DNA from 3 places in the Klebsiella sp. MISC125 genome. Region 3 is predicted to be linked to each of the others. Evidence: predicted binding sites of a transcription regulator. Region 3 holds the regulator's gene; each other region holds the start of a gene.
The links. Region 3 encodes LexA, which represses DNA repair genes until DNA is damaged. Its sites were predicted from a motif close to TNCTGTATGTACATACAGNA; they were not measured.
Positions count from the first base shown of each region.

Region 1: sbmC (DNA gyrase inhibitor SbmC) is a predicted target of LexA. The motif match lies at 1,331-1,350, and genes of this name have one in related genera.
Region 2: uvrB (excinuclease ABC subunit UvrB) is a predicted target of LexA. The motif match lies at 1,259-1,278, and genes of this name have one in related genera.

Region 1 is NZ_CP180448.1:2,200,300-2,202,505, forward strand. It holds gene ACMYSL_RS10320 (capsule assembly Wzi family protein) at 1-1,245, shown strand, start outside; gene sbmC (DNA gyrase inhibitor SbmC) at 1,373-1,846, shown strand; gene ACMYSL_RS10330 (FUSC family protein) at 1,945-2,206, shown strand, end outside.
Region 2 is NZ_CP180448.1:4,184,335-4,186,540, reverse strand. It holds gene ACMYSL_RS19720 (ABC transporter ATP-binding protein) at 1-632, opposite strand, end outside; gene uvrB (excinuclease ABC subunit UvrB) at 1,354-2,206, shown strand, end outside.
Region 3 is NZ_CP180448.1:5,803,482-5,805,687, forward strand. It holds gene dinF (MATE family efflux transporter DinF) at 1-588, opposite strand, end outside; gene lexA (transcriptional repressor LexA) at 660-1,268, opposite strand; gene ACMYSL_RS27190 (diacylglycerol kinase) at 1,391-1,759, opposite strand; gene plsB (glycerol-3-phosphate 1-O-acyltransferase PlsB) at 1,889-2,206, shown strand, end outside.

The sequences.
Region 1 (2,206 bases), 2.7 Mb from region 3:
GCCAATGCCCATCCGACAACATCCGCAGAGCGGGTGGTGCTGAGCCGGGTGAATCAGCGATTAAGATCGCTAAAGGCCGGCGTGCGCGTGACGGGCTACAGCTCCACTGACAAACCAGGAACGCCGCAGGGCTTCGCCCAGTCTTATCCCGCTGACCAGTCGCTCTCTATCGCGCTGAATAACAGCGGCGAATGGTGGGACCTGCACTTACAGGGCAACGTTGAAGGGGACAAGCGCATTAGCAACGGTTCAAACGTTAACGCTAATGGCGCATACGGCGCGGTAAAGTTGTGGAACCAGTGGCTGGCGTTCGGGCAGATCCCACAGTGGTGGGGGCCGGGTTATGAGGGCAGCCTGATTCGTTCCGATGCCGCGCGACCGATGACCGGTTTTCTGCTACAGCGTGCCGAGCAGAGCGCGCCGCAGACGTCATGGCTAAGCTGGATTGGCCCATGGCAGTATCAACTCTCTGCCAGCCAAATGAGCCAGTATGCTGCCGTTCCGCATACCAAAATCTTCGGCGGTCGCTTGACCTTTTCGCCGTTTAACTCGCTGGAGCTGGGGGCTTCGCGCATTATGCAGTGGGGTGGAGAAGGGCGTCCTTCCTCGTTTAGCAGCTTCTGGGACGGCCTGACCGGCAATGACAACACTGGCGAATCAGCCGACGATCCAGGCAATCAGCTGGCCGGTTTTGATTTCAAACTGAAGCTGGCGCCAACGCTGGGCTGGCCGGTGAGCGTTTACGGTCAGATGATCGGCGAAGATGAAGCCGGGTATTTACCCTCTGCGCACCTCTATCTTGGCGGCGTGGAAGGGCATCATCAATGGAACAACAACGCGGTTAACTGGTATCTGGAAGCCCACGATACCCGTTCGAATATGGGACGCACCAACTATATCTATAACCACTTTATCTACAAAGATGGCTACTACCAGCAGGGATATCCGCTGGGTGATGCAATGGGGGGCGACGGACGCTTGTATGCCGGGAAGGTAGAGCTGGTGACCGAAGAGAACCAGCGCTGGAGTGCGCGTCTGGTGTACGCCGAGGTGAATCCGAAGAATCAACGGATCAACAAAGCCTTCCCGCACGCCGACACGCTCAAAGGCGTGCAGTTGGGCTGGAGCGGTGATGTCATGCCGACGGTACGCCTGAGTACCTCCGTGTGGTACACCGATGCTAACCATAGCGCCAGCGATGACCTTGGGGCCAGTATCGGTCTCGAACTGCCGTTCAGTTTGTAATCGAATGGCGGCTGTTTTTTAGGCTTTTTCACACGCGATTTTTGTGAATTACCGCACATACTATGGGTGATAGTACTGTTAGATTATATGTATATTCATACAGTACTTTATCAACAATGGAGGTAGCATGGACTATAACGTTAAATCCGTGGGCAAAAGAAAGATCGCCGGGTTTCATCTGGTCGGTCCCTGGGAGCAGACGGTAAAACAGGGCTTTGAACAGCTGATGATGTGGGTTGATAACAGCCAGGTTCCGGCACAGGAGTGGGTCGCTGTCTATTACGACAATCCTGATGAAGTCCCGGCGGAAAAACTGCGCTGCGATACTGCCGTCACGGTGGCGGAAGACTACGAGCTCCCCGCTAACAGCGAAGGTGTGATGATGACCGAAATCGCCGCCGGAGATTATGCCGTCGCCCGCGCCAGAGTCGAAAATTTTGATTTTAAGACGCCGTGGTGTCAGTTCTTCGACAGCCTGATGCAAAGCAAAGAGTATCAAATGACGATGGATCCCTGCTTTGAAGTCTATCTTAACGACGGTGATAAGGATGGCTACTGGGATATCGAGATGTACATTGCGGTCGAGCCCTCGGTGAAATAAGGCTTTGTCCCCTCAGTGGACAAGGTTTCTTACATTCGCGTGATGCTTGCGGCGAAAAAGCAGTTACAATTGGCGTTTTCGTTGTGTCGGAGTCGGTTGTGCGCGCGGATAAATCACTTAAGCCATTTGAAATTCGGCTGTATCGCCATTACCGCATAGTCCATGGTGTGCGAATAGCATTGGCCTTTGTGCTCACCTTTCTGCTGGTGCGCTTGCTTAAGGTTCCGGAAGGGACCTGGCCACTCATCACCCTTGTGGTGGTTATGGGGCCCATCTCCTTTTGGGGAAACGTGGTGCCGCGTGCGTTTCAGCGCATCGGCGGCACCATTCTTGGTTCGGCCCTCGGGCTGGTGGCGCTCA
Region 2 (2,206 bases), 1.6 Mb from region 3:
AACAGGCAGAAACTGTCCGCGACCCGGCGAATAAACGGCAGGTGCTGCTCGGCGATCAGCACCGTCAGGCCGATATCGCGGTTCAGACGAACCAGCAGGTCGCCTAATTTGTGCAGAAAACGTTGCCCGCCAGCGCGCGAGGGTTCATCAAGGATCAGCAGGCGTGGGCGGGTTATCAGCGCCCGGGCCAGCGCCAACTGGTACTGATCATCAGCCGTCAGCGTAATGCCTTTGCTTTGCCGCAGCGTATAGAGTTCCGGAAACAGATCGTAAATCTCCCCGGCCACCGCTGACGCGGATTCGCCGCCTGCCGCGAGGGCAATATGCAGATTCTCCTCCACGCTCAGTTGCGAAAAGATGCGTTTGTCCTGCGGGACGTAGCCGATACCGATAGCGCTACGCGATTGCGCGGAGAGCGGCATCAGGTCATAGGGCGCAGCCCCCGCGTCCTGCCAGGTCATACTGCCGCTGGCCACCGGGAGGTGCCCGGTAATACAGTTAACGAGGGTGGTTTTCCCCATCCCCTCACGCCCCATTACGCAAGTACATTTCCCCGGCCTGAGCTCAAGGTCAACATTCCACAGCGTGTGCTGGCTTCCGTAATAGTGGTTCACGGCACGTAGACTCAACATAGACGTTTTCTCCTTTCCCGGGATAGCGGGCGACAAGAAGATTCTGCAAATCCCTTGCCAGGAAAAAGAACTCTCGGTATTTGCTGACAAATACAGGGGCAGCATGGTGAAAGTGAAGAGGGTTACGGCAGACCTTGCACTTTCCCGGTGCCAGAGCGCTGAAATGTGGTGCAAAAAATAATAGAAAATCCAGCTATTCTTTGCCGATAAATCGCAAAAAAAATTCAATAAATTTTTTTAGCAGGTGTTTTGCCCCATTCAGTGATTTCGGCCGGGTGGCATAGGTCATGGGCTGCAGACAGTTATCCACTATTCCTGTGGATAACCTTGTGCATTAGAGTTAGAGAACTTGCGGTAAGCTAGAGATTACGCGGCCTGCGGGCAAATTGACGCGAAACCCATCTTTTCTTAAATATTGTTAAATATCAATTAATTAAATAAAATCAATGGCTGTAAAAAAAGTGTCACCGACTGCCACAAAAGATTCATCCCCTTGCTTGACAAATGTTAAATGCCAAAAGTTTCTGGGGATAACCCTACTGATTGGTGGATTATCCCGCAAGGCGGCTTTTTTTCGTCCGCGATGGCGGTAAAAAAGACAAATCTGGAGATATACAATAGTGTGATACTGTTTTTATATCCAGTATTATTTATTGGCAAAAGTTGAACTGAAGGGTAGAATTAAACACCTGCCGTTCAACCCTTCTTCAGGTCCTGATTGATGAGTAAACCGTTCAAGCTGCATTCTGCTTTCCGTCCCTCTGGCGACCAGCCGGAAGCCATTCGTCGCCTGGAAGAGGGGCTGGAAGATGGCCTGGCGCATCAAACGCTGCTCGGCGTAACCGGTTCGGGTAAAACGTTTACCATCGCCAACGTTATTGCCGATCTACAACGCCCGACGATGGTGCTGGCACCTAACAAAACGCTGGCGGCGCAGCTTTACGGCGAGATGAAAGAGTTCTTCCCGGAGAACGCGGTGGAGTATTTCGTCTCTTACTACGATTATTATCAGCCCGAAGCCTATGTGCCGAGCTCGGATACCTTCATTGAGAAGGACGCGTCGGTCAACGAACATATTGAACAGATGCGCCTGTCGGCGACCAAAGCGCTGCTTGAGCGTCGCGATGTGGTGGTGGTGGCATCGGTTTCCGCTATCTACGGTCTGGGCGATCCGGACCTGTACCTGAAGATGATGCTGCACCTCACCGTCGGCATGATAATTGACCAGCGCGCCATTCTGCGTCGTCTGGCCGAACTGCAATATACCCGCAACGATCAGGCCTTCCAGCGCGGTACCTTCCGCGTTCGCGGCGAAGTTATCGATATCTTCCCGGCGGAGTCTGACGATATCGCGCTGCGTATCGAGCTATTCGACGAGGAAGTTGAGCGCTTGTCGCTGTTCGACCCGCTGACCGGCCACGTGGAATCAACGATCCCGCGCTATACCGTCTATCCCAAAACGCACTACGTCACCCCGCGTGAACGTATCGTCCAGGCGATGGAAGAGATTAAAGTTGAGCTGGCTGACCGGCGCAAGGTGCTGCTGGAGAACAACAAGCTGCTGGAAGAGCAGC
Region 3 (2,206 bases):
AGCTGTTACGGTCGCCAGAGCTGCGCCCTGCACGTTCATATGCAGGCCCATCACCAGCCATAAATCAAGCACGATGTTGAGTACATTGCCGACAACCAGCAGGATCACCGGTGCACGGGCATACTGCACGCCCAACAGCCAGCCCAGCAGCACTAGATTTGCCAGAGATGCCGGAGCGCTCAGCCAACGAATCTCGAGGAAACGGCGGGCCTGTTCAAGCACCGCATCACTGCCGCCGACGATGTGCAGCGCCAGATTAATTAACGGCATTCTGAATAGGACGATGGCTATCCCGGCAGCCAGTGCCAGCCCCAGCGGCTGCACCAGCGCACGCGCCAGCCGTTGCGGATCTTTCGCGCCGAATGCCTGAGCCGTCAAACCCGTAGTACTCATGCGCAAAAACAGGAGCAGCATGAAGAGAAAGCTGGTCGCCATCGCGCCAACCGCAACGCCGCCCAGATAAATCGGACTATCAAGATGACCAATAACGGCGGTATCCACCAGCCCCAGCAAAGGAACGGTGATATTGGAGAAAATCATGGGCAGCGCTAAGCGCCACAGGGCTTTATCGGCGGCGTTAAAAAGCATGGGGAAGAGCCCAAATGAAGAGGGAAAACAGCGCAGCACCATGCATCAGATGATGCTGCGAGATGAAGAGGTTACTGCCAGTTGCCGTTGCGGATAACGCCGACAGCCAGACCTTCAATAGTGAAACTTTGCTGGCGTAAATCCACCACGATCGGGGTAAATTCGCTGTTTTCAGGTAGCAGTTCGACGACGTTACCCTGTTTTTTCAGACGCTTCACGGTGACTTCATCGTCAATGCGGGCCACAACAACCTGGCCATTGCGCACATCCTGAGTTTTATGTACCGCGAGCAGGTCGCCATCCAGGATACCGATGTCTTTCATCGACATTCCGCTTACGCGCAGCAGAAAATCGGCATTCGGCTTAAACATTGCCGGATCGACCTGGTAGTGGCCTTCGATGTGCTGCTGTGCGAGCAGTGGTTCACCTGCTGCGACGCGGCCGACAAGCGGCAGGCCGTTTTCTTCTTCCGTCAGCAGACGGATACCGCGGGAGGCACCGGAAACGATCTCGATTGCGCCTTTACGCGCCAGCGCTTTCAGGTGTTCTTCCGCCGCGTTTGGGGAACGAAACCCCAAGCGCTGAGCAATCTCCGCACGCGTCGGCGGCATGCCCGTCTGGCTGATATGATCCCGAATGAGATCAAACACCTCTCGCTGCCTGGTCGTTAACGCTTTCATTCCGCCCCCTGGGTGTATATACAGTTATGCTGTGAGTATATACAGCTAACGGTGATTTTGGAACCATATTTCACACAAAAATCAGGAGTTTCTTTCCGTTTTGCGAGCCGCTATGGCAAGACTTAGCGGTAGTTTGCCCACAACAGCGTTCCCCATGTGATCAACGCGATAATAATCGCCAACAGGACCGCCGCAGAACCCATATCTTTCGCGCGGCCAGACAACTCATGATGTTCAGGGCCAATACGGTCAACAACCGCTTCGATCGCGCTGTTAATAATTTCAACTATCATCACTATCAGGACCGAGCCAATCAGCAAAACGCGCGTGATGGCATCGACATCCAGCCAGCAGGCTATCACCACGGCAATAATGGCAGCGATGCCTTCCTGACGAAATGCGGCCTCATTGATCCACGCCGCACGGAATCCTTTCCAGGAATACCCCGCTGCTTTAACGATTCGAGTTAACCCAGTGGTATTATTGGCCATCAAACAAACCTTTTTATGTAAATGACGTCAATGAGTGTACGCGTTTGCCGCGTTACAACGGAAATTTTGCGCACTTTCTGTTATTCTTGCGGCGCATTTGCATGATTAACCAGAGGCTTCACATCGTCTATGTCTGGCTGGCAACGAATTTACTATAAATTACTGAATTTACCATTAAGGGCACTGGTAAAAAGCAAGTCAATTCCGGCACAACCTGCTCAGGAATTGGGCCTGGATACCTCACGTCCCATCATGTACGTCCTGCCCTACAATTCGAAGGCGGACCTGCTGACGCTTCGCGCTCAATGTCTGGAACATGAGTTACCGGACCCGCTTGAGCCGCTGGAGATCGATGGTACCCTGCTTCCCCGCTACGTGTTTATTCACGGCGGCCCGCGTGTTTTCACCTACTACACGCCAAAAGAAGAATCCATCAAGCTGTTCCAT